2 linked regions of the Desulforapulum autotrophicum HRM2 genome follow. The protein of the gene in region 1 interacts with the protein of each later gene in a pairwise test. Links are inferred from orthologs where the notes say so. Each region holds a gene or a part of one and is shown in the gene's direction. Other genes may lie near its edges.

Region 1 (15,109 bases):
GTATCATGGTGGATGTGGGAACCAATGCCGAGGTGGTTCTTGGAACAAGGGAATGGCTCATTGCCTGTGCCGGTGCCGCAGGCCCGGCCCTTGAAGGGGGAATGAGCAAAATGGGCATGACCGCAGGACCAGGGGTGATCGACAGGGTGAAGATTGACCCTGTGTCGTGTGTGATTAAAATTCATACCATTGGGGACGAGCCTGCCATGGGGCTGTGCGGATCGGCCATGATTGATCTTGCGGCCGGGCTCTTTTTATCGGGAATGATGGACATCCGGGGAAAATTTTCGCCCGAACGGTGTGCCGGTCAACTTGTTTGTGACCAGGGGATTGACACCCTTGTGCTGGTTCCGGCAACCGAGTCTGGCACCAATGCCCCCATTACCCTCAGCCAGGTGGATCTCAATTCCTTGACAAGTTCCAAGGCCGCCATGTACGCAATCCTCCAGGTCATTGTCGAACATACTGCAGGATTGGGCTTTGACGACCTTGAGCACTTTTATGTGGCAGGCACCTTTGGTTCGTTCATCGATCCCGTGTCTGCCATCTCCATTGGTATGCTCCCCGATATCCCCATGGATCGGTTCAAGGTTCTTGGCAATTCTTCCCTTGGCGGGGCCGCACGTCTCCTGGTTGATCCCGATCTCTTTGATGAGATCGAGACCATCCGTCAAAAACTCACCTATGTGGAATTAAACGTGAACCAGGCGTTCATGAACATTTTTTCAGGGGCCAAGTTTTATCCCCATACGGATCGGTCAAGGTTTCCCAGGGTTAAAACAGGAGGGGCCTGACCCAAAAGGTGACGGCTGTTTTACTGGGCGTTGCTTACCCCTTTGCTGAAATCAACCGGAACCGTTGTCATGCGCCCTGCAAGCTCACGGTCGAGCATCATCAGGCTTCTGGGGTCGTTCTTGATGAGCTTGAGCTGGGCAATGATGTCGTTGTCATTTTCTTCTTCCTCCACCTGTTCGAGCACATACCACTGGAGAAAGATCTGGGTGGCATGGTCTTTTTCATCAATGGCAAGTTCCATGAGATTGTTGATGGACTCGGTGATGAACTGTTCGTGGGCCAGGGTCTTTGTGAACATGTCAAGGGGGGACTCAAAACTTGCCGGGGGCTCGGCAATGCCCTTGAGAACAACCGGAACCCCCTGGCTTGACAGGTACTCATAAATTTTCATGGCATGGAACATTTCCTCGTGGTACTGGACCATGAACCAGTTGCCAAAGCCCTTAAGGCCAATTCCATTGCTGTGGCTGGACATGGCCATATAGAGGTAGGCCGAATACATTTCTTTGTTGATCTGTTCGTTCAAGGCGTCGCCCATGGGTTGTTTCAGCATGATATACTCCTTTTTGGGGGTTGTTGTCTTGAATCCCGGGACGGCTGTCCCAGAATTCGGGTCATTCCTTTGTTTGACTTTATATATGATTACCACGATTAACATAAAATCAAATCTAAATCCGCAAACCAGACAGCCTTGCCTTGTTTATTCTTTGAGGTGCTTTTTTCGTTCAGACTCGGTCCAGTCAATGCGGCCCATGAGGCCACGGATGATGGCAACTTCGCGCCTGTCAAGGCCTGCCCGTCCAAAGATCCGCCTGAAGGTCCGCAGGAGGTGATCCGGGTTCTGGGTATTGAGGAAATCGATGTCGCACAGGCTTTTGGTCATGTGGTCGTACATGCCTGCCAACTCATGACTGGTTGCCGGCGGGGTTGAACCGGTATTAAGTGGGATTGTTCGGCCCAGGGCCATTGACGCCTGATAGAGGAGCAGGGCTGTTGCATGGGACAGATTCATGGACCCATAGGCGTTTTCCGTGGGAATGGTGACAAAGCGCTGGCAGAGCTCAAGTTCTGAGGTGTATAGTCCGTGGTCTTCCCTGCCCATGACAAGGGCACATTGGTTCGTGTCCGGTTCTTCAGCCAGGGTCCTGCCAAAATCTTCAGGAGATAAAAAATCCTGGCGGTATTTTCCAAAACGGCGGGTGGTGCCGAAGGCCAGGTGGCAATTTTTGAGGGCCTGGGCCAGGGTATCAACCACAACGGCCTTCTCGAGAATGGGCAGGGCTGAAAGGGCCATTTTTCTGGCGTCAAGGTTGTTGAATGTCGTGCATGGATTGACAAGGCAGAGTTGGCTGAATCCAAAATTCATCATGGCTCTGCACACGGAACCGATGTTGAGGGGCCCCTGGGGTTCCACAAGAACCACGGTGATCTGTTGCTTTTTCATGGTTATTCTTTTTCCTGTGTTTCCCAAGAGTAGAGCCTGGGCGGATGAAAAGGTGTCGTAAACCCGAGGGTGGAAAGGGTGTCAATGGCCGGGTCAATGTGTTGACCAATGTCTCGCACGCCGTGGGAGTCGTCGCCTGGGACAACCCGGATTTCCATTGCCCGTGCAAGTTCAAGGATGGGGGCGGCAATATAGGGTTCCACGGCCCCCTTTGTAAGGGCCCTGAGGTTGTAATCCATGACGATATCCTGTTGTTTGATGTATCCCAGGTTTCGGACGATCTTTTGCCAGATGGCTGGCTTTTTGAGCCTTGAACCATAGTTGTCGTCAAAGATTCGTATGAGATCAAAATGGCCTGCAACAGCCGGATTGATGGTTCTGAACATCTCGTACTGAAGGTCAAAATATTGTTCGTAAAGGGTGTCAATCCCCCCCAGTCCGGTAGCTGTTTCAAGGTATTGGTCCTTTGAAAAATCAAACCCCTGGTCATTGACATGGTGAACAGAGCCGACAATGTAATCGGGCTTGAAACGGGAGACCATTTGTGGCACATAAGTGCCATACCCTGAGCAGGTTTCGATTTCAAAGGCGGTAAAAATTTTGATGCTTGATCGGTATTTCTTTTTCAGGCGGTTGCATTCCAGGATATAGGCCCCAAAGGTGATAAGCATCTGGTCCGGGGTCAGCTGTGCCGCAACCTCGTCAGGGTACATGACCTTTTCGCCCCAGGCCGGAAGATGCTCAGTGATGCCGACCCAGGTAAAGCCAAGTTCGACGTAGCGTTTTACCATATCTTCGAGCCTGTCCCTTGCGTGGAGGCAGAACTGGCCGCTGTGGCCCCCGTGAACAGATACACGGCATGGGTGTGAGGGCTTTTTTTTGGTGGGTTCGTGATTTATGCCAGTCCTGGTGTTATTCATTTTCAAGGTTGTTTTCCCAATTTTTTTTTAAAACGATATGATTAATTTGATCTTAACTCAAGAGTATAGAAGTCTGAATCACAACCGCTGGATGATGTAGAGAAAGGTGGGAAGGCGGCTCAGGCACTTGAGGCGGTTGAAGGTGAACATCATCTCCCGTGACGGATGGTTAATGGAAAGGGGTGAAAGATAGATCGCTCCCTTGGGTTTTGTGTGTGACACCCTCTCCCTGACAAGGCGCAAAAAGGCCGGGACGTGATCCTTTGGAAGGGTTTCATCCATGACAAAGTTGGCCGTGATTTCAATGTTCTGGTATTGGTCGTTGATTTTCTGCATGGTGTCAAACGCCTGGATCACCTGGGCAACTGTGATGGGTTTGCCCAGGTGATCAAGTGTCGCCTGGTCGGCGGATTCAAGGCCTATGTTGATGTAAGTTTTGGAAACCAGGGTGTTGAGTCTGTTGAACAGGTCCGGATCTGTGTCAAGAAGGGAGTCCACGCTTCCAAAGAGAAAAAGGTTGCTTCCTTTCATGTTCCCCTGGTCAAACGCCAGGATTTCCAGGGCTTTTTCAACGGCAAATACGATCAGATTCCTGCCTGCTGCAAGGGCATCGTGCTCGCCGAGGAAAAGAGAATTGTAATTGGCAAGATCACGGCCGTACAGGGCCTTGAGACGGGTAAGCTGCCCAACAATTTCATCTTCGGTGTTAAGGGCAAAGGGATGTTCTGTTTTGACTCTACAGAACCGGCATTTGTACAGGCAGCCAAGGGAAATAAACAAAGGGATGATATCGTAGTCCACATGCCTTGCATCGGGCGGCATGACCGTCACCCTTCCCCCGGAAATGGAGAACAGTTTTTTCGCTTTTTCCTGCAGGCGGTCCGGGGTGTTTTGGAGGGCCTGGGCCAGGAACCGGGCCATGGGTTCAGGCAGGTTTTTCGTCGATGTTTGGAGGGCCATAAGCCTCTGGTACCAGTCCTCAACAAGATCGCTTACGCAAGTTTCCCTAAACGGTTTTCCCCCGATAAGGGCGTTGGTGGGGTATTGGAGATTGGGCAGATAGTACTCTCCCATGGCTTCAAATACCCCTGTATACCCGCCGTTGGAGTAATACACCCAGTCGTTCCCGGGCGTGCGCTTGAGCCACTCGTTGGGATGAATCCATTGCCGGGTTCTGCCAACGGCCCGGATAATTTCGCCGTTGAGATTAAAATGGAGCAGTTGATCCGGCGTTCTGATCTCATTAAAAACACCGTACCTGACAGGATAGCTGATCTTGGTGTAAACAAACGACCCTGCCATGTCAAGGGTGATGGAGAGGTTGTTGGCGGTGTAATTTTTTTTCATCCTGGCAAATTTATCCCCGGCAAAAAGGGAAGTCAAGGTGAAACCGTTGTTTTTCCCCCAATCCACCACCTAAAAAAAAGAAAAACCCCGTTGCGCTTGATGGTTCAAGCAGATAGAGTCTTTGTGCGAACAAAAAACTATCATCAACGGGGTGAAACAAGTTATGACACAAGGCGTGCTTCCATTCAAGTATGAAGAAGAAAAAACTCAGACCGGCATGACCGCATTGGCTGGCCTGCCCGTCTATCTCGACTTGGCCAAAGTAATCGGGTTGTCCAAATCCATCCAAAAACATCTGAAGGTAAGAAAGAACTCGCAAGGCTGGACTGATTCCCAGATGGTTTTATCTTTGGTGCTGCTCAATCTTGCCGGAGGAGACTGTGTTGATGATTTAAAGATACTGGAGGCGGATGAAGGGTTCTGCCAAATATTGCGGAAATCAGAAACGCATGGTTTGAGTCGTAAGGTTCGCCGAACTATAGAGAGTAGGTGGCGGAAGGAAAAAAAACGTTCTGTGCCGTCCCCGTCAGCTGTCTTCAGGTATTTGTCCAAATTTCATGATGCTGAACAGGAGGATGCCCGAAAGAAGTCAGATGTTAAAGCATTTATCCCCGCCGCTAATGACTTCCTGAAGGGGTTTGGAAAGATTAATAAAGATATGATCGCTGGCTTGAATACAGTAAGCGTCGAGACAACGGCCACCTTGGACATGGATGCCACCCTGGCTCAAACCATGAAAGAGACAGCTTCTTATTGTTATAAAGGGTTCAAGGCTTACCAACCTTTCAACACATGGTGGTTTGAGCAAGGAATTATTCTTCACACAGAATTCCGGGACGGTAACGTGCCCGCTGGTTATGAACAGTTAAGGGTTTTTAAGGAAGCCTTGGACTGTCTTCCGAGCAATGTGGAAAAGGTGAAGCTCCGTTCAGATACTGCTGCTTACCAGCACGATCTTTTACGGTACTGTGAAAAAGGTGAAAATAAACGATTTGGTAGAATCGAATTTGCCATCGGCTGTAATGTGACTAAGGCATTCAAAATAGCGGTAGCTCAAGTGCCAGATGCCCAATGGCAGCCGATCTATAAAAGGGAGAAAGGTTTACAGTTAAAAACCGGTAGCGAGTGGGCCGAAGTGTGCTTTGTTCCCAACGAACTGTGCTATAGCAAAGATGCTCCGGTATACAGGTATCTTGCCAAACGGCAGCGCCTGGTTGAACAACAACCTTTGCCCGGTATGAATGATGATAAACAGCTTAAGCTTCCCTTCCCGACAATGGAAATGGATGAAAGCCGATACAAGGTATTTGGTGTCGTTACCAATATCAAATATACACAGATGAACGGGGAGAATGTGATCCACTGGCTTCATGAACGATGCGGTAAGAGTGAAGAGGTTCATGCGGTGATGAAAGACGATCTGGCCGGTGGAAAAATGCCATCATCTGACTTTGGTACAAATGCTGCGTGGTGGTGGATCATGATAATTGCCTTAAACCTGAATGTGATGATGAAAAATCTGGCGTTGGCTCCTTCGATGAAGACGAAACGGATGAAGGCCATCAGGTTTTCACTTGTCAATATCCCGGGGAGAGTAGTTAAACGATCCCGTACTCTGTTTTTGCGTTTATCTAAAGGGCACCCATCTTACGATCTCTTGGTTGAGGCGCGCAGAAAAATTGCAATGCTTTTCGGTTCATGGGCACCATCTGGATAACTATATGACAAAGGTACACACTAAAAATCTAATTTTTCCGGTCCGCCAAGGGATATCTATACCCAAAATTTGCCCAGATCAGAGGGACGGCCACAAAAAGACCAAGCCCCCACCGGAATAAGCTCCAGCCGCGAAAAAAAATTCCCCGAATCGTTTTTGGAGGGGTATAAAAAAAATAGGCGGTGGATTTAGGTTTTCTGATTTACCTTGAAAATTATTCCCATTGCTGTATCCTTCATTATTTAAGACATCATTTTAAGTCATCTTTTAATTTTAAAGGTACGGGAATCTATCTATGAACTGGGATTGGGATAAGCTCAGAGAGAAAAAGGAACAGTACGAACATCGCCAGGGTGGGGGGAACATACCAAAACCGCCACAGATGGACGAGGTGCTCGCCAAATTTAAGAATTTCAGGTTCCCCGGCGGAATTCTTTTAATCGTGGTTCTTTTTTTTGTTTTTTTTGGAAGTTCGCTGTTTTTCACCGTTGGTGTTGATGAGGTAGGGGTGATCCAGCGGTTTGGAAAGTACAATCGCATCAGTCAGCCCGGGCTCAATTTTAAATTGCCCACGGGGATTGAACGGGTGACAAAGGTCAAGATCAAGCGTGTCTACAAGGAGGAGTTCGGATTCAAGACAACACCTGCGGGTGGTTCAAGGTTTGCAACTGACAGTGAAGATATTGGTGCAGCACTCATGCTCACCGGTGATCTTAATGTGGCTGTGGTTCCCTGGATTGTTCAGTACCGGATCTCGGATCCCTACAAATACCTGTTCAAGGTTAAAAACGTCAACTCCATCTTAAGGGATATGGCCGAAGCCACCATGCGAACCGTGGTGGGAGATCGAAGCATTAACGAGGTAATCTCCAAGCGTGAGGAAATCGCAATAGCGGCAAGGGAACGACTCCAGGAGGAGATGCGCCAGGCTGAAACAGGGATTCATATTGTTACCATTGAGATGAAGAAAACCAATGTGCCTGAACCTGTGCAACCGTCGTTTAATGAGGTGAATGAGGCGGTTCAAGAAAAAGAACAGCTCATCTACAAGGCAAAGGAGGAGTTCAACAAGGCGATTCCCCAGGCAAGGGGTGAGGCAAGAAGGGTGATCAAGGATGCCGAGGGATATGCCCTTGACCGGGTCAATCGGGCCATGGGTGATGGGGCACGGTTTACATCCGTATACAAGGAGTATGTAAAGGCAAAGGATATTACGGAAAAGCGTCTCTATCTTGAGGCCATGGCCGAAATTCTGCCAAAGATTGGCGGCAAGTATGTTGTAGATTCAGATCAATCCAACCTGCTTCCACTGTTGAACATGGGCCAGGGTTCAAGCGTTATCAGTGGGCCAGGCAAGGAGGGGGATAAAAAATGATGAAGTTTAAAGGTATTCTTCTGGGGGTTCTGGCCCTGGCCGTAGTTGTACTGTTTGCATCGGCCTATATTGTTGACGAGACAGAGCAGGTAGTGGTGACCCAGTTTGGAAAGGTGGTTGGATCACCCGTGACGGAACCGGGGTTGAAATTTAAGGTACCCTTTGTGCAGAAGGCCACCTATTTTCCGAAAAACCTTCAGGAATGGGATGGTGACCCGGGTCAGGTGCCGACCAAGGACAAGACTTTTTTATGGGTAGATACATTTGCCCGCTGGAAGATCGTTGATCCTGTGAAGTACTTTCAGACGGTGAACAATATGGTGAGCGCCATGGGGCGACTGGACGACATCATCGATCCGGCCATGCGTAACTTTCTGACCTCGTTCAGGCTTGTGGAAAGTGTCAGAAACAGCGACCGACCCATGGATACCTTTGACGCCATGGATGGGGAGAGTGAGGGTGATCAGGCTTCCCAGTATAAGATAAAGGTGGGCAGGAGTGAGCTTACACGCCGGATTCTTGAGCAGGCCCAGCCAAAGCTTGAACCCTTTGGTATTGAAATTGTGGACGTAAAGATCAAGCGCATCAACTATGTTGAAAAGGTCAGGGATGCGGTCTACGGGCGGATGATTGCCGAGCGAAGGCAGATTGCTGAAAAGTATCGGTCGGAAGGCCGGGGTGAGGCAAGCAATATTCGGGGTGACAAGGAAAAAGAACTGCAGAAGATTCGTTCTGAGGCCTACAAAACGGCCCAGGAACTTAAAGGAACGGCAGATGCTGAAGCGGCCCGGATTTATGCCGAGGCCTACGGGGTGGATACTGACTTTTACGCCTTTGTAAGAACCCTTGACGTCTACAAGGAGTCCCTCGACAGTACGACCACGCTTGTGCTCTCAACTGATTCAGAGTTCATGAAGTATTTCAAGAAGATCAAAACCAATTAAAGTGGCCCATTAAAATGAGTGCGGGGTGGTGAAACTGTTTCTGTTTCACAACCCCGCAACCCATATCCTCAAGTCCGCTTATTTCCCCTTACGCCTCTGGTGCCTTGTTCGTGCAAGGAGTTTTCTGTGCTTATGCTTTCTCATCTTTTTTCTTCGTTTCTTTATAACACTACCCAAAAAAATCACCCCCTTCATAGGAATTTTCTATCTGATTTTAACTGTTTGACCGTATGATCTGTTAATCGTTATACATAGCACACCCTACCTGAATCTGTCCATTGTTTTTTAAAGGAGGCCCACGGGATGAAAGAGTATCAGTTGTTTGACCAAGCCCAGATCAAAGCGGTTGAAGAAGCAGTCAGTATAGCTGAAGAGTTGGTGAGTAATTATTTTAAAATGTCTTCAAGCCAGTGGTTTAAAAGCCGCTATGATGTGAGGACAACAATAAATCTGGCAGACCATGAGCGGGTGGTTGGACCCTTTGCCCAGGTGGTAGGATATGAGGCAAGAAAAAAGGATGTTCCCTTTGGGTCGTCGGCCTTTAACTTCTATCGGGTCTGTCTTCAGGATGGGACCATTTTAAAGGCTGTTGAAGAAAAAGAGGGGTTTCAGCTCTTTCCCTTTGTTCTTTATGTGGTGGTCCATGAGCTTGTTCACGTTGTCAGGTTTACCAAATTCCAGCAGATATATGAGGCAGCAACCACCCATGAAACGGCCATGGAGGAAGAAAGGAAGGTCCATGCACTTACCTTGAAAATTCTTAAACCGGTCCGGCTTGCGGGCCTTGCCCTTATTCTTGAATACTATGGAGAAAGGTCTGTAAAACCGGGCTTTGACAAACTGGTTTAAATTTTAACTCTTACTCCTTGACAAGGAATAAAGACTGACTACATTATCATTGTTTTTGAGACACATGAACATCAAATTTATTTGGAGAACAGATTAAAATGCCTATTTATGAGTATGAATGCTTAAACTGCAAAAGGATTGAGGAGGTCTTTCAGAAAATGTCGGACGCACCCTTGACCACATGCAGTCATTGCCAGGGAAAACTTCAGAAACTTATCTCCCACAGTTCATTTCATTTAAAAGGTTCTGGCTGGTACGTCACGGATTACGGCGGATCCAAGTCCGGCGGGTCAACCCCTCCAAAAGAGACGACGGCGGCTTGTGCAAAATCCTGCGAAGCCCCTAAACCGGCCGTTAAAAAGGACGAGTAACTCCCTTTTTTCATCCCCGGAGTTGCCACACCATAATCGTTAAACGTAAATTAATTATTTGTTAAGGAGAATTAGATCATGAGTTTAAGACCTTTGCAGGACAGAATTCTTGTTGAGCGAGTTCAAGAGACAGAAAAAACAAAGGGCGGCATTATTATTCCAGATACCGCAAAAGAAAAACCCGCCGAGGGTAAGGTTGTTGCTTCAGGAAACGGTCGTGTGGGTGAAGACGGAAAACTGATTCCCATGGATCTCAAGGTTGGCGACACCATCCTTTTCAGCAAGTACGGCGGAACCGAGGTTAAAATTGACGGGACGGATTATCTGATCATGCGCCAGGATGACGTGCTTGGCGTTATCGAGTAAATATATTCAATTCTCTTTTCGCACAACAAAATAGAACAGATACATTAAATCAAACTATATATTATGGAGGAACCAATAGATGGCTAAAGAAATCAAATATGCTGCAAAAGCCCGTGAAGCAATGCTCAAGGGCGTACAAACCCTTGCAGATGCAGTTGTTGTAACCCTTGGACCCAAGGGCAGAAACGTTGTTATCGAGAAATCCTGGGGATCGCCCCTTGTTACGAAAGATGGTGTGACTGTTGCAAAAGAGATTGACCTTGAGAATAAGTTTGAGAACATGGGCGCCCAGATGGTAAAAGAGGTGTCAAGCAAGACAAGTGACATGGCTGGCGACGGAACCACCACTGCAACTGTTCTTGCAAGGGCCATCTATGAAGAGGGTCAGAAACTTGTTGTGGCCGGCAACAACCCCATGGGTATCAAGAGGGGTATCGATCTTGCTGTGGAAAAGATTATTGCAGAGCTCGAGGCCATCAGCAAACCCACCAAGGATCAGAAGGAAATTGCCCAGATTGGAACCATCTCAGCCAACAGTGATGAGACCATTGGTAATATCATTGCAGAGGCCATGGGCAAGGTTGGTAAAGAGGGTGTTATCACCGTTGAAGAGGCAAAATCAATGGAGACCACCCTGGACGTTGTTGAGGGTATGCAGTTTGACCGCGGTTATCTTTCTCCCTACTTTGCAACCAATGCAGAGAAGATGGTTGCCGAGATGGACAATCCCTATATTCTCATCTGCGACAAGAAAATCTCCAGCATGAAAGATCTTCTCCCGGTGCTTGAAGAGGTTGCCAAGCTTGGCAAACCCCTGGTCATCGTGGCTGAAGACATTGAAGGCGAAGCCCTTGCCACACTGGTTGTGAACAAGATTCGCGGCACCTTGAACGTTGCAGCTGTCAAGGCTCCTGGATTCGGCGATAGAAGAAAGGCAATGCTTGAAGATCTTGCCATCCTCACAGGCGGCCAGGTTGTTTCCGAGGATGTCGGACTTAAGCTTGAAAATGTAGGCGTCAACGACCTTGGCCAGGCCAAGTCCGTAGTGATCGACAAGGACAACACAACCATCATCGACGGTGCCGGTGCCAGGGAAAATCTTGAAGGCAGGGTTAAGATGATCCGTGCCCAGATCGACGAGACATCCTCTGATTATGATCGTGAGAAGCTACAGGAGCGCCTTGCAAAACTCATCGGCGGTGTAGCCGTTATCAGCGTGGGTGCTGCAACCGAGACTGAGATGAAAGAGAAAAAGGCAAGGGTTGAGGATGCACTCAATGCAACCCGTGCAGCCGTTGAGGAGGGTGTTGTTCCCGGCGGTGGCGTTGCCCTTGTTCGCTGTATCTCCCTCCTTGCCGGCCTTGGCGAGAGTGAAGAGGAGAAGCTTGGAGTTAAAGTGGTTGCCAGGGCAATTGAAGAGCCCCTTCGACAGATTGCAAACAATGCAGGCGTTGAAGGTTCTGTTGTTATCAATGCCGTAAAAGAAGGTAAGGGTTCCTTTGGTTACAATGCAAGGACCAACGTGTATGAGGATCTTATCGAAGCTGGTGTTATTGATCCTAAAAAAGTTGTTCGTTTTGCCCTTCAGAATGCGGCAAGTGTTGCATCCATCATGCTCACCACTGAAGCCATGATCGCTGACAAGCCCGAAGAGAAAGACGGCGGAATGCCTGGTGGAATGCCCGGTGGTGGAATGGGCGGAATGGGTGGAATGGGCGGAATGATGTAACCCAAAACACCTGAATAGTGTTACACAAGCCCCTGTGCATACTTTTGCGCAGGGGCTTTTATCGTGGAGCACTTGACATTTGATGACGGCTCATATATTTTATCAGTTTTGAACCCCGATACCTGTAACACATAGATGTGGACATATTTATGACTCCTGAAACAAGCGGAATTTTTCATATGCTGAGCAATGCCGGGCTTGTTGTTAAGCTTGTGCTTCTGCTGCTCTTGTTCTTTTCCATCACCTCCTGGGCCATTATTTTCATCAAGTACAGATATGTTAAAAAGGCCTATGGTGAATCCGTTGACTTTACTGATCTTTTCTGGCAGTGCCGGAATCTTTCAGATGCCTTTTCAAAGGCCAAGGTCTTGAAACAGAGCCCGGTTGCCCGGGTGTTTGTAGCCGGTTACCTTGAGATTAAAAGAGCATCGGAACCCAGCGGGGAAGGGGTCGGTGAAAAAAGAGCCACGGACACGAATTTCATGGGGCTTGGTAATGTGAAACGGGCACTGAGGCGGTCCATCAACCTTGAGGTCAGACGTCTGTCCCAGCTGGTGCCCTTCCTTGCCACGGCCGGAAATACAGCGCCTTTTATCGGACTGTTTGGAACGGTATGGGGTATCATGAACACCTTCCACGGTATCGGTACCACGGGGTCGGCAAGTCTGGCTGTTGTGGCACCGGGTATCTCCGAGGCCTTAGTTGCAACTGCGGCAGGACTTGCAGTTGCCATCCCAGCGGTGATTGCCTACAATTATTTTACTGACAGAATCAGGGTGCTTGATTCTGAACTCCAGAGCTTTGCCGCAGATCTTCTCAACATCATTGAGCGGGATATTCATAAGCAAAGGGGGGTGTGATGCAGTCAGGTCACGGCAGTTTCGGCAATGACCAGCTCATGGGCGAGATCAACGTTACTCCCTTTGTTGATGTCATGCTGGTTTTACTTATCATTTTTATGGTCACGGCTCCCATGATGGTCCAGGGGGTTGATGTGAACCTTCCCCAGGTGAGTTCCACCCCCCTTGCCAAGGAAGAAGAGTCCCTGGTGATCTCCATTAAGGTCGACGGCCAGGTTTTTATCAACGACCAGGTTGCAGATGTGACAAACCTTACCGAGAAGCTCAGAGCCATCTTTGGCAACGTTGAAAACAGGGGAGTTCTCCTGAAGGCTGACCGGGAGGTCCCCTACGGGGTGGTAGTCAATGTCATGTCCCGGGTACGCCTTGCGGGGGTGACAACCCTGGGCCTGATTACACTTCCTGCGGAAGATAAGTCCTGATTGGCTGAAATGGATGCTTTTTACCCATCATCCAGTCCCCAGGGAGCTGATCGTCTGAGTTCGGGTTCGGACGAGTCTGGTTTTAGAGGCGTCTGGGGCCTCACTCTCTGCCTGTGCTCTGTGCTTGTGCATATTGCCCTTGCATGGGGTCTGTTTTTCGTCCAGAGCATCCCTCCAAAACGGGTCTTGCCACTGGTCATTCAGGTGGATCTTGTCTCCCTGTCCCTGCCCGGCGAAGTCTCAGCCACCCTGGGGGATGCTGTGGAAGCCGACGTCAAGGAAGAACCGGTGATTCAACCGCCACCCAAGCCAGCAGCAGTTAAAACGCCTGTAAAGCAGACAGTGACTGTCCCGGAGCGTGTTGTTCACCCCCCAGAACCCGAAAGCGTTGCAGAAAAAATCACTGAACCGGTAAAGGCTCCAGAACCCGTCCAGGCAGCTGAACCCGACCGGAAACTTGCGTTAAAGAAAAAGACATTTAAGGCGGACAAAGTAATGGAAAGTGCCAGAAAATCCATTGCGAAAAAAGTGGAAACATCGACACCTTCGGCCGACAACACCCTTGAACGGGCCTTTTCAAGGCTTGAGAAGGCAGTTGAAGCCCAGGCCGGTTCAAGGCCTGTGACAGGTGTGACTGGTGTAACCGGTGTGACCGGTGTGACCGGTGCTGGCGCAAAGGGTGATAAAACAGAGTTAACGGCAATTGATCTCTACAATGTTGAGTTGATGTATAGAATCCGTCAGAACTGGGCCTTTAATGAGCGGCTTGCAAATGCCGAACAAGGAATTCGGGCAGTGGTGCTGATCAAAATTTTACAGAACGGGCAGATCAGGGATGTGTGGTTTGAGACCCGGTCCGGGAATCGCTATCTTGATGAGTCAGCCCTGAAAGCGGTTAAAAAATCAAACCCTTTACCGCCGCTTCCAAAGGGGTATGTTACCTATGATCTCGGCCTTCAATTTACTCCTTCAGGGTTGAAATAAATATTCCATGGATAAAAAAAGACAACTGTCAAGGGTGATTTCTCCTATCTTTTATGTTGTGCTTGCCTTTCTTGTGTTTGGGCAGGCCGCCGGAAGTTGGGCTCAGCAGGTTTATCTCAACATCAGTGATCCCTTTCTCAGGAAGATTCCCGTTGCCGTACCTTTGTTCAAACCCCTTACGGGTGGGGCTGTTGAGGATCGCCTTGCCGGTGAGGCAAGGGAAATTCTTGTCAGTGACCTTGAGTTTACCGGCTATATGACTATTCTTGACCCATTGTCCTATATTGAAAATCCAGCGACAAAGGGAATTACCCGAACGGATCTCAACTTTAAAAACTGGACCGTCATCGGGTCTGAGCTTGTTGTGACCTGTGGTATTGTCGAGTCGGGCGGTGACCTTGAGCTTAAGATGAGGCTCTTTGATCCTTTTACCGAACGTCTTGTCGTGGGAAAGGTTTACACGGGTAAGGTCAATGACCTGAGGCGGATGATCCATCGTTTTTGCAGTGAAATTTCCTTTCATCTCACCGGTAAATGGGGCGTATTCTCCAGTCGCCTGGCCTTTGTTTCCACCAAGGGAAAAAACAAGGAGATTTTTGTCGCAGAGTTTGATGGGCACAATTCGCGACAGGTTACCCGTTTGAACAGCATTTCCATTTCACCTGCCTGGTCTTCCGACGGCCAGTGGCTCGCCTATACCTCCTATGCCGGTGGGAACCCAGATATTTACATAAAGAATCTGATCCAGAACAGAGGGGCCGTGGTTAATTTTAAAGGGATGAACATTACACCGGCCTGGATACCCGGTCAATTTTCCCTGGCTGCAGCCCTGAGTTTTGAAAATGATCAGGAAATTTATCTGTTGACCGGAAAGGGGAGAATTATTAAAAAATTAACAAACAGCTGGGGGATTGATGTCTCCCCTTGTTTTTCACCTGATGGGAAGAAAATGGCCTTTGTCTCCAAAAGGGCTGGAACTCCCCAGG
Region 2 (15,047 bases), 2.9 Mb from region 1 along the record:
CCTGCCAGAAAAAAGACAAAATTGTAGGAGATCTGCTTCCAGGCCGCAGCCATGGTGATCATGACCATGGCGTCTGCTCCGTTGAGAACCGGATTCCACTCAACACCCAGCCAGCGCTTGATGCCCAGGGCCACCACCCCATAGGACGGATGAAGCAAAAACAGCCACATGATTCCTGAAATGGCCGGTGCCACGGCATAGGGCCAGATGAGCATGGTCCTCACCAACGCCTTTGCCTTAAGGGCGCGGCTGGCCATGGTGGCAATAAACAACCCCAGGAAGATGGAAACCGTTGCCACCATAAGGCTGAAGGTAAAGGTGATGAAAATGGATCGAAGGTAAAGGGGATCGGTGAACAGCTCGATATAGTTGTAAAACCATACAAACCGGCTCTGCATACCAAAGGGGTCGCTCAGGTGGAACGACTGGATCAGCCCCTGGAGTGCCGGCCAGTAGAAAAAGGTCAGCGTGATGATCAACTGGGGTAAAATCAAGAGGTAGGGCAGATATGATGATTTAAAAAAAGATCGTTTAATCATGGATGCAAGACAACCCAAAACCCCCTGCCCCCCAACCGGGAAGAACAGGGCGTTTTGGGTTGATCCTTATTTATTTTCGCTATTTATAGGTTTTTTCAAAGGTTCTCAGCTGTTCGTTACCCCGGGCAACAGCATCATCCATGCCCTGTTGGGGTGTCTTGTCGCCGTTCCACACCTTTTCAAGTTCCTCGTTGATGATATTTCGAATCTGAACAAAATAGCCAATGCGAAGCCCCCTTGAGATTTCCGTGGGTATGGCCCGGTTGAGCTGGGTGATACCCACCTCCTGGAGGGGGTTCTCCTTGTAAAAGCCCTTGGTCTTAAGGTCATTGTAGGCGTCAAGGGTAATGGGGAAATACCCGGTTTCCTTGTGCCAGTACTCCTGCATATCGTTGGCTGCAAGGAACTTCAGAAAGGCTGCAACACCCTTGTACTCCTTTTTGGAGTGGCCTTTAAGCACCCACAGGGAGGCGCCGCCGATGATGCTGTTCTGGGGATTTTCCATCCATGCTTCCACGGGAAGGGGTGCTGCATCCCACCGGAAATCCTTTACCGAAGATTGAAGTTTGGCTATGCCTGAAATGCTGTCCATGTAAATAGCGGCATTCTGGGCAAGGAACTCGGACTTGGGCCCCTGGTATTTCTGTCCGCCGTACATGAAACGATTGTCGTCAGCCCATCCCTTAAGGCGCTCAATGTGATGGACAACCTTGGGGTTGTTGATCAAAAGTTCACAGTCAAGGCCCTTGTAGCCATTGGCCTGACTGGCAAAGGCAAGGTTATGGATGGCGCTGTAGTTTTCCACCTGGGTCCAGGACTGCCAAGCGGTTACCATTCCAGCAGGGGCAACGCCCGAGTCTACGATTTTTTTGGTGATAGCCCCAAGCTCGTCCCAGGAAATGGGCTTTGTCTTGGAAAGAACCGGAATTCCGGCCTTTTCAAACATATCCACATTGTAATACATGATGGGCGTGGACGAATTAAAGGGCATGGACATGAGCTTACCATCGGCGTTCATATAATAGGAGAGCACGGCCTGGAGGTAATTTGACCAGTCGATATCGTAGCCGGTATCCTTCATCAGCTTATAAACCGGATAAACAGCACCTGAGAGCATCATGGTCTGGGTTCCCACCTCAAACACCTGGAGAATGTGGGGTTGTTTTTTAGCCCTGAAAGCGGCAACGCCTGCATTCATGGTCTCGTCATAATTTCCCTTGTTGGTTCCAACAACCTTGTACTCTGTCTGGGAAGCGTTGAACTTCTCGATCATGGTATCAACGGTTTTGCCCCGGGCACTTCTCATGGCGTGCCACCAGTTGATGGTGACAGGTTCTGCAAATACGCCGGCCGGCAAGGCCAGACACAGCGAAACAATAGCATAGATTAACACTTTCCGCAGTTTCATACTATTTTCCTCCTCATTAAAAATTTAAGTTCCTTATTCTATATTCATTAGAGTCTTAAAAACCGTGATCACAGGTATGAGCAGCATCCCTCCCGGCCCAATAAACCGCGACGATATCTATGACAGAATTAATCGGTAATGACAATAGAGTCAAGTTAAAGTTTGATAAAAAAGTCATGGTATAATTTGCGTTTTTTATGGTTTTATGGTTTTTAGAACCATTGTACACTAAAAAAACAAACCATCATGACAGGATGTGGAATGGCTCAACTAAAATTTAACAATGTTGTCAAACGTTATGGAAAAACAGAGGTGGTCCACGGAATCACACTTGATGTCAAGGACAAGGAATTCCTTGTCTTGGTGGGCCCGTCAGGCTGCGGGAAATCCACCCTGCTGAGAATGATTGCAGGTCTTGAAGAGATCAGTGAAGGTACGATTTCCATAGACGACAAGGAGATCAACGATGTGGCCCCCAAGGACAGGGGGCTTGCCATGGTGTTCCAGAACTATGCCCTTTACCCCCACATGAATGTGTTCAACAACATGTCATTCGGCCTCAAGATTTCCAAAACCCCCAAGGCCGAGATTCAGCAGAGAGTGGAAGAGGTGGCCGCAATCCTGGGACTTGAAGACCTGCTGTTCAGAAAGCCCCACGAACTGTCTGGAGGGCAGCGCCAACGGGTGGCCATGGGAAGGGCAATGGTGAGAAAACCTGCCATGTTCCTGTTTGACGAGCCCCTGTCCAACCTGGACGCAAAGCTCAGAATTCAGATGAGGGCCGAGATAAAGCTGCTGCACCAGCGGGTGGATTCGACCATCGTCTACGTGACCCATGACCAGGTCGAAGCCATGACCCTGGCTGACAGAATCGTTGTATTGAAAAACGGTTATATCGAGCAGGTAGGAACTCCCATCGAGCTGTTCTCCAATCCGGTCAACACCTTTGTGGCCGGTTTCATCGGCACGCCGCCCATGAACCTCATTGACTGTGCCATCAAAAAACAGGGAGACCAGACATTCCTGCATTTTCCCGGAGGCCTTGAAATTCCTGTCCCCCCCAAAAACGGCACGGATCTCAAGGATGGCCAACCCGTTGTCATGGGCCTGAGGACTGAAGAGATGATGCCGGCGGACATGAATGAATCCCTTGCAGATGCTTGGAAGTTCGACGGTGTTGTTCTGGTGGTCGAACCCCTTGGCAACGAGACCCACCTCCATATGGATATTAAGGGCATCCGGATTATTGCAAGGAGCGAGGGCCGACGGATCCACCGGCCAAAAGAGGAACTCAAACTTGCCTTGAACCTGAACCAACTCCACATATTTGATGCCGAAACCACCCGGGTGATCTATTAAACGGGACGGCCAGGGTGCAATATCTGCCCTGGCCGTAACGAATATGGAAACTTAATTCTCCTGGTTGGCCTCAAGGATCGGCAGGATCTCATTTAGTACCCTGTCGGCATCCCCGGCAGCAAGACTGCATCCGCCGGCCCCTGCATGGCCCCCTCCCCCGTAGTTTGAAAGAAGTTTTCCCACATTCACCCGGCATTCAGGATTAAAGATCGAATGACCAATGCTGAGAAGAACAACATTTTTATCATGGTCGGCATACCTGATCTTTACGCTTGCATGGGTTTCAGGAAAAAGAGAGTAGGTTAAAAACCGGTTGCCCGACGGCACCTTTTCCATGGAACGAAAGTCTGCAACGCTGATGGTATTGCCATGGACAACCGTGTACTGCTTCAAGATGTCAACGTAGCGAAGATTCTCTTCGACAACGGCGTTGCACCGTAGCTTCACCTCTTTGTCCGACATAACCTCTGCCATGGTGTGGGTTCTTAAAAGGGCAACCAGCCTTTCCCAGAACGGGGGGTCGGTCTGATCCCGGTTTTTAACGGCCATGGAGAGCAGGATGTAGGGGTAGACCTCGGGCCGGAGCACCTGGTCCTCGTTAAGGTCTGCCGCATCAATGATATCGGTCCAATGGATCAGTTCGTCAAAATTCTTTGCCAGACGATCGGACGCTTTGTAGTATTTATAGGCAACGCCTGCGGCGGACGGGGCGATTTCAAAGGCACCCTCTATTTTTTTCCCCTGTTCATTAAATTCGCCGGGTACATTGGAAAAATGGTGATCAAACCAGACCGAACATCGGGGATCATAGGGAAGGTTTGCCATGATATCCCCCTTCCGGATTTCAGCCTCCCGGTTCTGGACCTGGCTGGGTTCGATCCACAGGGTAGGACTGTCAATGGCTTCGGCCTCGTGGATCAGCACGGCACAGACAATTCCATCAAAATCGGGTCTTGTTACTATTCTCATGGGTGCTCACACTTTTATGATTTTAAGGGTTTTAAACAGGGTCACAACAGGCAGTGGCAACCCTGCCGGAAATCTAATTTTTACCATACCTGCCCGGGTTTAACAAGAAGAACCCGTTGCTCCAAATCCGCCGTTAAAGAGACCCGCCCCTGGCAACCCTCCAGGCCCGACCCGTCGAGAAATCCATATCTGGTTGACCATCATCCAAGGAACGATTATGATGAACCCAACTTTCGGGATTGGCTGCTTAAATGGGATCATCAAAGTTGAAGTCCGAAAGTTGAGTGATTAATAATCATATTGGCTGACGGGTTGATGGAACCGTTAATTTGTCCGACAGACAGAGAACCCTACATTACCAGGTAAAACGACAAAATGCTCACCAGCACCAAGAGAACTCCATTCACAGAAAAAGTTTGCCGGACCCTTGAAGTTCATGGGATGGTAACCCCGGGTGACAGCATTCTCCTGGGCGTCTCAGGCGGGCCGGATTCCGTGGCCCTTGCCATCGCCCTTGTCCTGCTCAGGAAAGACCTGGGAATCACCCTTGGTATTGCCCACATCAACCACCTTTTAAGGGACAAGGAGTCGGACAGGGATGAAGCCTTTGTCCAGGAACTTGCCAGGTCCCTGGAGCTGCCCTTTCACCCCCTGAAGATCGACGTGGCAACACTTGCCAGGGAAAGGCAAATCTCCCTTGAAGAAACGGCAAGGGAAGTTCGATACGCTTTTTTCACCGACCTGTGCCGGCACAACGGGTATACCCGAACAGCGGTCGGCCACACCCTTGACGACAATGCAGAGCTGGTTCTCATGAACCTGTTAAGGGGCAGCGGCCCCAGGGGGCTTGCCGGGATTCCTCCGGTCCGGGACCACTGGATCATCCGGCCCCTCATCGGTCATACCAAGGGGGAGATCCTCGCCTTTCTCAGGGAAAAGGCCCAGGCATATGTGGTGGATTCAACAAACCTTGAAACCGTGTTCCTGAGAAACCGAATCAGAAACGAGCTGCTTCCTCTTCTCAGAAAGGAGTACAACCCCAGAATCACGGAAAATCTCAACCGTGTGAGCCGGATCATGGGTGAGGAAGACAGCTGGATGGACAACGAAGCCGGGGCTGTTTTCAAAACGATACGCTTAGAAAAGAAAGGTCCTGGGGTCAGCCTCTGCCTGGACGGCTTCAATGGTCTTCTTCCAGCACTCAAACGTCGGATTGTCAGAAAGGCGATCCAGGCAGTCAAAGGAGACCTGAAACGGATTACCCTGCCCCACGTTGACGCCGTTGCAGCCCTTGCCGCTGCAACCTCTCCGGGCAGGAGCCTGGATCTTCCCGGCCGGGTCCGCATCTTCAAACAAAGTCAGACCCTTTGTTTCAAAAAAGAACCCCTTCCCCTGCGGGAAATCGGAAAAGCCATGAAAAGAGAAAAACACTCCAGGAACACGAAGAAAGTTTTTCTTGCCTAATCACAATTCATGGTTAATATTTGAACGATGTATTTTTTAACCAAATTTAATCTATCAGAAAGGAAAAGACCTTGAATCAGTTTTATAAAAACCTCTCCCTGTGGCTGGTCATCGTGCTGATGATGGTGATGCTCTATAATATCTTTAACCAGCAGAACATGGTAGACACCACCATCGACTATTCAGACTTCCTCGCCATGGTTGATAACGGGCGGATAAAAAGTGTCGTGATCCAGGGCCAGGATATCTACCTGACGGACAACACCGGTGCAAGGTTTTCCACCTTTGCCCCAAAGGACAGCGATCTCATCAGCACCCTGAGAAAGAGTGGAACGGCTATCAAGGTTAAACCGCCCACGGAATCTTCATGGTTCATGTCCATTATCATCTCCTGGCTTCCCATGATCGTTCTCATTGGTGTGTGGATCTTTTTCATGCGGCAGATGCAGGGCGGCGGCGGCGGCGGTAAAGCCATGTCCTTTGGCAAAAGCCGGGCCCGACTCATGTCCGACAAGGGAGAAAAAGTTACCTTTGAAAATGTGGCAGGTATTGACGAGGCAAAGGAAGAGCTCACCGAGGTGGTTGACTTTCTAAGGGAACCGAGCAAGTACACAAGACTCGGAGGCCGAATTCCCAAGGGCGTGCTGCTTGTGGGTGCCCCTGGAACGGGAAAGACCCTTCTCTCCCGGGCCGTTGCAGGCGAGGCAGGTGTTCCTTTTTACACCATTTCAGGATCTGATTTTGTGGAGATGTTTGTGGGAGTCGGTGCCTCAAGGGTGAGGGATCTCTTTGCCCAGGGCAAAAAAAACGCCCCCTGCATCATATTCATTGACGAGATCGATGCCGTGGGCCGCCAGAGGGGTGCTGGCATGGGCGGAGGCCACGACGAAAGAGAGCAGACCCTGAACCAGCTCCTGGTTGAAATGGATGGGTTTGAATCCAACGAAGGGGTGATCCTCATGGCCGCAACCAACCGGGCCGACGTGCTTGACCCGGCCCTGCTCAGACCCGGCCGGTTTGACCGCCAGGTCTATGTGGATCTGCCAGATATCAAGGGCAGGGAAGGTATTCTCAAGGTTCACATGAAAAAAACCCCCCTTGCGGATGAAGTCAACCCACTTAACCTTGCCAAGGGAACCCCTGGATTTTCCGGAGCCGACCTTGAAAACCTGGTCAACGAAGCTGCCCTGCTTGCAGCCAAAAGAGACCACGACAAACTTGACATGATGGATTTTGAAGATGCCAAGGACAAGGTTTACATGGGACTTGAACGAAAATCCAAGGTCATCCGGGAGGACGAGAAAAAAACAACGGCCTACCACGAGGCAGGCCATGCCCTAGTGGCAAGACTCCTGCCCGGCACCGATGCTGTGAACAAGGTCACCATCATCCCCAGGGGACGGGCCGCAGGTGTCACCTGGTTTCTGCCCGAAGAGAGGGATTTCAAGTATAAGGATCAGCTGGAAAGTGAACTTGCCGTGGCCTTTGGCGGAAGGGTCGCAGAAGAAATCATCTTCAAGCGCATCTCAACCGGGGCCTCCAACGATATCAAGCAGGCAACAACACTTGCCAACAAGATGGTGAGGACCTGGGGAATGAGCGACGAGCTTGCCCCCCTTGCCTATGACAAGGGAGATGAACACATCTTCATCGGCCGTGACATGGGCCAGGCAAGGGAATACTCCGAGGAAACAGCAAGAAAAATAGACGCTGAAGTGGCGACCATTATCAGGAGAAGCTATGACAGGGCAAAAGAGGTCCTTGTGGAAAACATTGAACTTCTCCACAAATTGACCGGTCTTCTCCTGGAAAAGGAAACCGTCATGGGCGAAGAACTTGATGAGCTGATTCACTCCATGAAACCTGATTTCAGCCCGTCCTCAAAAAAGTCCACGACACCGATGCCCGAAAAAGCCAAGAAGGATTCACACGAAGAACCGGCACAGCCCGACAATCAGGACCAGGCAACCGGCAAGACAGACCCAGACAACGAGGATCTTCCGAAAACAGACCCATCCGAACAAGAGCCCCCTGAAGTTGTGCCTGACAACGAGCCTGAAAAGGATATGAAAAACAATGATTAGTGCCATGGCGTGGAAGGGATTTAAACTTGATCTTAATGACAACCCCTGTATCATGGGTATCCTCAATACCACGCCTGATTCGTTTTCCGACGGTGGCCGCTACCTCAAATTTGACAGGGCCGTGGACCAGGGCATGGCCCTGGTTGAGGCAGGGGCAGACATTATAGACATCGGCGGGGAATCTTCCCGCCCTTTTGCTACACCTGTGACGGTCCAGGAAGAGTTGGACCGGGTCATTCCCGTAATCGAAGCCCTTTCAACCAGAATTAAGGTGCCCATCTCCATTGACACGGTCAAGGCCCGGGTGGCACGGGAGGCTGTCCAGGCCGGAGCGGCCATCATCAACGACATTTCAGCCATGGAACACGACCCTGACATGGCGTCTGTGGTTTTTGACGCACAAGTCCCGGTCATTCTCATGCACATGCGGGGCACCCCTGAAACCATGCAGATCAAGCCCACCTATGAAGATCTTATGGGGGAAATCACCACCTATCTTGGTAACAGAATCAAGGTTGCCCTTGACGCCGGCATCCGACAGGACAGAATCATTCTTGATCCGGGTATCGGGTTTGGTAAAACACTTGCCCACAACCTTCTGCTCATTCGACACATCGATAGAATCAAGGCCCTTGGCTATCCCGTGCTCATGGGACCCTCCAGAAAATCCTTTGTTCAAAAAATTCTCACACAGGAACTGGGCAGGACCATCAAAGCCGACGACCCTGAGGCGGAACAGGGGACCATGGCAGCTTCCATTGCCTGCCTCATGAACGGTGCCGACATCGTCCGGGTGCATGATGTCAAAACCTTTGCGCCCATGGCCCGAATCACTGGGGCCATCCTGGGACACAACCGCCGGCAAAAGTGTTGATGACCACCACCAATGCCCCCAGGGGATGGATTCCAAATCGGTCCCCAATGCTCACCATTGCAGCGCTCCTGATGCTGCTCTTTTCCTGCTCCCAGGAACCTGTGGAAACCACCCTGCTCCTCCCCCTGGGCTTTTCCTCCCTTCCGGCCAATCTTGTCAAGATTCCCTCCCACCTCACCAATCTTGAAATCAGGATCAAAGGACCGGCCAGGCTGATCAAAAAAGCCGGCCAGGAGGATATGAGCTACCTTGTGGATCTGTTCACGGATCTTGCCCTGGATCCTGCAGGGATGGCCTCCACAATCAAACCAGGATCCTACACCATCCCCATCATGGAGGAAAGAATCCCCCTGAACCCGAAGATTACCATCCTTAAAATCGTACCCACCTTTGTCACGGTTCAGCTGGAGGAAAAAATGGTAAAACGGCTGCCGGTCCATGTTCCCTACGCAGGTGAGGCAGCGCCAGGATTTACAGCCCTTGATGCGGCAACAGATCCCGGAGTGGTGGAAGTAACAGGCCCGCAATCCACCCTTGAACCGCTGATGTTCATCATGACAAAACCCGTTGACATCACCAATGCAAAGGAAGGTTTTAAAAAAAACCTGCCCCTGGACCTTTCCCCGTCAACAAGCGTTGATCCATCAACCGCCATTGTTGTTGCCGATATCCCCATTGTTGAAACCATTACCACCCAAAACTTTAAAAACCTTACAGTTGCCACAATAAACAGCACAAACCCCACAAGCGTGATTCCCCCAACCATGGAAATAAAGGTCAAAGGGCCGGTCAACACCCTTAAAAAAGATGGCATAAAAGAGGCGTTTAAGATATACATCGATCTGGAGGGCCTGGCCCCCGGGGTTTACGTTCGACGGGCAGCCATAACCCTTCCCGTGGGCCTGATGCTTGCCGACACAAAACCTGAACTTTTCACAGTAACCATCAAGTAAGGAAAAACCATGCTGCTGGTAATCGATGTGGGGAACACCAATACAGTCCTGGGCGTATTCAACGGTAACACCCTGATCCAGGACTGGCGGATCAGAACCATCCGGGAATCCACGGTTGACGAATTCAACCTCCTTGCAAAGGCCCTTTTTGTGGATAAGAAAATCGACCTTTCAACCATCAAACGCACGGTGATATCGTCGGTTGTACCACCCATCAACAGTATCCTGGACACCTTTTGCACGCGCTATCTCAACCAGAAACCCCTGTGGATTGATCCAGCTTCCGTTAAAAACCTCATGCCCATCTGCTACAGCAACCCGGCCGAAGTCGGGGCGGACAGAATCGTCAATGCCGTGGCTGCATTTGAGCGTTATAAAACCAGCATGATCATCATTGATTTTGGAACGGCCACCACCTTTGATGCCATATCAGCAAAGGGGGAATACCTGGGCGGTGCCATTACACCGGGTGTGATGATCTCGGCCGAGGCTCTTTTCCAGAGGGCATCCAAACTGCCCCGGGTGGAAATATTCAGACGACCACAGAACGTAATCGGCAAGAACACCATTGACAGCATCAAATCAGGAATCATCTACGGCAATGGGGCACTGGTGGACGGCATGGTGAAAAGGATGTCAAAGGAGATGGGGACAACCCCAAAGGTCATTGCCACGGGAGGGCTGGCAGTCCTTATTGCAGACGCCTCTGAAACCATTGAAATCGTGGATAATGCCCTGACCCTGGAGGGGCTGAGGATCATTGCAGACCAGCCTGTTTTCTCTGAGGGTCAACGCTGATCTTCCGCTGAATCAAACGGGATAAAAAGGGCATGGGCTCCGTTTTCAAACCGCGACTGAACCGGATATTTTCCCTTTTCAAATACCTTTAACATGGACTGGTTGGAGGCAAGAACATCAGCCGTCATCCCCCTGGCACCCCGCTGCCTGGCAAGCCTTGCCAGCATACCGTAGAGATGGGTTGCGATACCCAGTCCCTGGAACTTTTCATCCACGACAAAGGCCACATCCACAAGGGGTTTATCCTTGTGGCGGGCGTACCTTGCCTCGGCAATAATCCGGCCCTGGCCAGGGGGGCCAACCAGTCCCACAATGGAAATAACGTTGCGGTAGTCCACATTGACGTACTCCTGGGTTTTTTCGTGGGGCATGGTCTTGATGGGGGTGAAATAGCGGTAATAAATGGCCCGGTCTGAAAACCGATAAAACAGTCGCCTCATGCCCTCTTCATCCGAAGGCTTGATGGCACGGAATCTCACCTCGGTATTGTTCTTAAAGGTGTGGCGCTCTGCGATGTGGTCAGGGTAAAGCCGGGAGCTTTCATGGATAAATATCTGGTCTGGGTAGAGGAGATTAATTTTCTTTGCCCCTGCAACCAGGGCTTCACGGTCATCGGGGTGGGCAATCTCAATGAGGGCCTGGGCCCGCTCGCGCATGGTTCGGCCGGACAGGGCAGCTATGCCGTATTCTGTTGCCACCATACCCACGGAATCAGGAAAATTGATCTGATTGGCAACCCCCTCAATGTTGATGCGAATATTAGCCTCACCCGAAAGATTGCGACTGGGCAGGGCAAAGATGTTGAACCCTCCCTTGGAAATCTCGGCCCCGTTGAAAAAGTCCATGACCTGGCCTGGACCCGAGGTAACGTTTCCCTTGCCCATGTGCATGGAGATACGGCTTGAAAGGTCCACCTTTCTTGCCGGGATAATGGCTATAAATCGTTTATTGCGGCCAATCTCCATGGGGTTGAACACCTGACCCACGCCCTGGAACTCGATCAGGGGATTTCGATCAAGCCAAGCCATGAGCGCCTTTGAACCCATGGCGTAGGAGGCAAGGGTCTTACCCCGATAACTCTCCTTATACCGGTTGGTCACAGCCCCGCTGTTCATCAGTTCCATTACGGCATCCGTGACAAAGGGAGTGTGAATCCCGAGATCGCGTTTTGATGCAAGGTGTCGCGGCAGGGCCTGGAACAGGGGTCCAAAGCTGAAGGCAAGGCAGGATCCGTCTTCAATGACCGACGCCACATTGGCGGCAACCCTGTCATGGACATCGTCCACGGGCCAGCTTGGAAAATAAAACATGGGTTCGCGGCTTTCCACAAAAAAATCAAACTCGTCAACCGAAACAAAGGTGTCACCAAAGGTACAGGGAACATCCGGGTTGATTTCACCGATGACAAGGGTTGCCTGGGCCATGGCCTGGCGGGCCACATCAACGGCAATGCCAAGGGAGCAGCGGCCGTTCCCATCGGGGGGAGTGACCTGGATCAGGGCCGCATCCACGGGAATCTGGTAATCGTTGATCAGCGAAGGGATATTAGAGAACCGGCTGGGAATAAGGTCCACCCTTCCCGCATTGATCGCCTCACTTGCCACCCATCCGGAAAAAAAGGTTTTCAGCCTTGAGCGATTCGAGCGAAGGCCCTCAATGGAGATTGCGTCCCCGAAACTAACGATTTGAATCAGGGTGAGATCGGCCAGGTTTGCCTCGCTGGATCCCATCAGGGTCTTGACAAGGGTTCTTGGCTCTGCCGCCCCCGTTCCAAGGAAGACATTCATGCCCGGTTCGATCTTTGACAGGGCCCTTTCCGGAGAAACCCGCTTTTTTTCCCACGGTTGACTCACGGCTCAGCCCTTTCCCGTTTTCTTGAGAGAATCCTTGAAAACAGCATAAAACTGCTCATTCTCCTTGATTGCCCGATCGATTATTTTATCCACCTTGTTAAGGCTGGAATGATTGACCACAAGATTGACGCTCTGGTGAAGGGCGGCCATGCTGTCCATGGTGCGATACCTTTCGGAGACAAGGATTACAAATATTTTCCGTCTGGAAGCCATTTCAAGTTGACAAAGGGTGCTGAGCACTCCGGGAACACCGGGACGATCAAAGCCATCGTCCACCACCACAATATCAAACAGGTGATACCTCATATTCAAAAGGGCATGTTCCACATCTTTTGCCTGTTTGACCACATGGCCCATGGTCTCCAATGCTTGGGAAACAACAGCGGCCCCACTGCCCATGCAGACAAGGGATGTCTGTTTGTTGCTATCCACAAAGTCAAAGGGCTTATCTGCTGCATCGTAGGTCCGGGTCGGGGCCATGGACGGCCCTGAAGAATCCGCTGATGGGGAAATCTGAATCCGTTGCTTGCATTTAGGGCAGAGAAACGATGCCCGTTTACCCCTAGGCACTTTGTGATCGGGAATGGAAAGTTTTGTGTGGCACTGGTTACAGACGATATCCATCATGTCCTCTCATATCCATGGTCTATCTCAAGGGATTTGATTTCCGTGGTTGCCTCACCCCGTGAACTTTTAATGAAGTCAAGTCCACGACCTACACTGGACCGTCTTGAAGAATAGGCCAGGGCAACCTCTTCTGTAATTTTTCCCTGTTCATACAGGGAAATAATGAACTCATCAAAGGTAGTCATACCAAAGGCCTTACCCGCTTTCATGATTTCGTAAAAGGTTTTGCCTTCGGACTCACCATTGAGAATGGAATCTTTAACCCTTAAACTGACACTCATAATTTCAAAGGCCGCCACACGACCGCCCCCTGTCCGGGGTAACAGCCGCTGGGACACCACCCAGCGGATGGTGTCGGCAAGGCGGATGCGGATCTGCCGTTCCTCCTCCGTCGAAAACATGCCGATGATGCGGTTGATGGTCTGCCCGGCATCCACCGTGTGGAGCGTGGAAAGGACCAGATGGCCTGTTTCTGCAGCGGAAAGGCCAATCTCCACTGTTTCCCGATCCCGCATCTCTCCCACCAGAATCACCTTGGGTGCCTGGCGAAGGGCTGCCCTGAGGCCCGAAGCAAAGGAATCAAAGTCAGACCCGAGTTCACGCTGGTTAAAGGTCGCCTGCTTCTGGCTGTGCTGGTACTCAATGGGATCTTCCAGGGTGATCACATGGACGGATTTGGTCTCATTGATTTCATCCAGAAGAGCTGCAAGGGAGGTGGACTTTCCACTGCCTGTGGCGCCCGTGACAAAAATAATTCCGTTTTTTTCAAGGGACATCTTATGAAAGGAGCGGGGCAGATCCAGTTCATTGATGGTGGGAATGGTGGTATCCAGTTTTCTTAAAACAATGGCGTAATTGCCAGACCGGGAAAAGATGTTGACCCGAAACCTTGCCCGATCCCCAAGGGCATAGGAGAGATCACACGATCCCTCTTTTAAAAGAATCTCGGTGAGCCTGCGGTCCTGATTGATGAGGTGCAGGGCAAAAACTTCGGTCTGAAACGGTGTGAGGACCTTAAAACCAGGTTCTATTTCCACCGGGACAAGCTCTCCAGCGGTTTCCACCTGAAAGGGTTTCCCAGGGGTCAGGTTCAGGTCTGACACATTTTTATTGCTTTCCAGCATCCGTTCAAGGATATGATCGATCTCTTGTTTGTACATATCACCCTCCTTAACATGGTCCCATTAATCAGGCTTCGGTAAAATCTGCGGGAGCTGTCTTGAGGAAGGGCCTGAACAGCGATTTGTTGTTGGCCTTTCCATAGGCCTCGTCCGGGCTGATCCATCCTTTTTTGTAGAGCTGCATGATGGCATCATCAAGGAGCTGCATACCATACTGCTTACCCGTCTGGATCATGGAAGGAATCTGGTGGGTCTTTGCCTCCCGGATGAGATTTCGAACGGCAGGGGTTGCCACAAGAATCTCCATGGCGGCACAACGGCCCTTTTTGTCAATCCGCTTGAACAGGGTCTGGGCAACAACGGCCCGGATGCCGTCGGCAAGGGTGGATCGAATCTGGGCCTGCTGGGTTGCAGGAAACACCTCGATAACCCTGTCAACGGTCTTTGCCGCACTGGAGGTATGGAGGGTCCCAAAAACAAGATGGCCGGTGGAGGCGGCTTCAATGGCAAGGGAAATGGTTTCAAGATCCCTTAGCTCACCAACCAGGATAATGTCGGGATCCTCACGAAGGGCACCTCGTAAGGCCGAACTAAAAGTCTTGGTATGAAGCCCCACCTCCCTGTGGTTGACGATGCATCCCTGACTTTTATGGACAAACTCGATGGGATCTTCTACGGTGATGATGTGATCCCTTCTGATCCGATTTGCCTGGTCAATAATGGCGGCAAGGGTGGTTGACTTTCCACTGCCAGTGGGGCCGGTCACCAGCACAAGCCCCCTTGGAAGGGAGGCAAGCTTGGAAATGACCGAAGGCAGCCCGAGCTGCTCTGATGTGAGGATTTCAGAGGGAATTTCCCGGAACACGGCTCCGATGCCGTACTTCTGCATGAAATAGTTGGCCCTGTAACGGGCAAGCCCTGGAATTTCATAACCAAAGTCAACATCTCCAGTCTCCTCAAACACCTTGATCTTTTCCTCGGGGGTGATCTCGTAAAGA

The links.
Region 2: the proteins of hflC (region 1) and ftsH interact in binary tests that used the Escherichia coli proteins (3 or more experiments, as listed by UniProt). The link is inferred for Desulforapulum autotrophicum HRM2 from one-to-one orthologs.

Annotation. Positions count from the first base shown.
Region 1 is NC_012108.1:3,471,625-3,486,733, reverse strand. What follows is about bases 6,569-9,568. They hold hflC (protease modulator HflC), read left to right. Parts: upstream 6,569-7,594; coding sequence 7,595-8,542; downstream 8,543-9,568. Other genes in these bases: HRM2_RS15115 (FmdB family zinc ribbon protein), read left to right, coding at 9,490-9,568; HRM2_RS15120 (hypothetical protein), read left to right, coding at 8,846-9,391; HRM2_RS26100 (30S ribosomal protein bS22), read right to left, coding at 8,621-8,719; hflK (FtsH protease activity modulator HflK), read left to right, coding at 6,569-7,598. In the rest of the region: HRM2_RS15160 (ASKHA domain-containing protein), read left to right, coding at 1-794; HRM2_RS15155 (ferritin), read right to left, coding at 815-1,348; HRM2_RS15150 (RNA methyltransferase), read right to left, coding at 1,496-2,239; HRM2_RS15145 (histidinol-phosphatase), read right to left, coding at 2,242-3,159; HRM2_RS15140 (radical SAM protein), read right to left, coding at 3,238-4,506; HRM2_RS15135 (IS1380-like element ISDau2 family transposase), read left to right, coding at 4,670-6,223; more of hflK, read left to right, coding at 6,519-6,568; more of HRM2_RS15115, read left to right, coding at 9,569-9,762; co-chaperone GroES, read left to right, coding at 9,841-10,128; groL (chaperonin GroEL), read left to right, coding at 10,208-11,857; protein TolQ, read left to right, coding at 12,007-12,717; protein TolR, read left to right, coding at 12,717-13,139; HRM2_RS15090 (TonB family protein), read left to right, coding at 13,149-14,123; Tol-Pal system beta propeller repeat protein TolB, read left to right, coding at 14,131-15,109.
Region 2 is NC_012108.1:568,626-583,672, reverse strand. The notes cover bases 5,379-8,316. They hold ftsH (ATP-dependent zinc metalloprotease FtsH), read left to right. Parts: upstream 5,379-5,810; coding sequence 5,811-7,823; downstream 7,824-8,316. Other genes in these bases: folP (dihydropteroate synthase), read left to right, coding at 7,816-8,316; tilS (tRNA lysidine(34) synthetase TilS), read left to right, coding at 5,379-5,739. Outside these bases: HRM2_RS02530 (ABC transporter permease subunit), read right to left, coding at 1-539; sn-glycerol-3-phosphate ABC transporter substrate-binding protein UgpB, read right to left, coding at 619-1,947; HRM2_RS02520 (ABC transporter ATP-binding protein), read left to right, coding at 2,209-3,306; HRM2_RS02515 (hypothetical protein), read right to left, coding at 3,358-4,275; more of tilS, read left to right, coding at 4,651-5,378; more of folP, read left to right, coding at 8,317-8,697; HRM2_RS02495 (CdaR family protein), read left to right, coding at 8,697-9,650; HRM2_RS02490 (type III pantothenate kinase), read left to right, coding at 9,660-10,448; HRM2_RS02485 (bifunctional acetyl-CoA hydrolase/transferase family protein/GNAT family N-acetyltransferase), read right to left, coding at 10,439-12,301; HRM2_RS02480 (zinc-ribbon domain-containing protein), read right to left, coding at 12,305-12,928; HRM2_RS02475 (type IV pilus twitching motility protein PilT), read right to left, coding at 12,925-14,088; HRM2_RS02470 (type IV pilus twitching motility protein PilT), read right to left, coding at 14,117-15,047. UniProt on the Escherichia coli protein: Acts as a processive, ATP-dependent zinc metallopeptidase for both cytoplasmic and membrane proteins. Plays a role in the quality control of integral membrane proteins.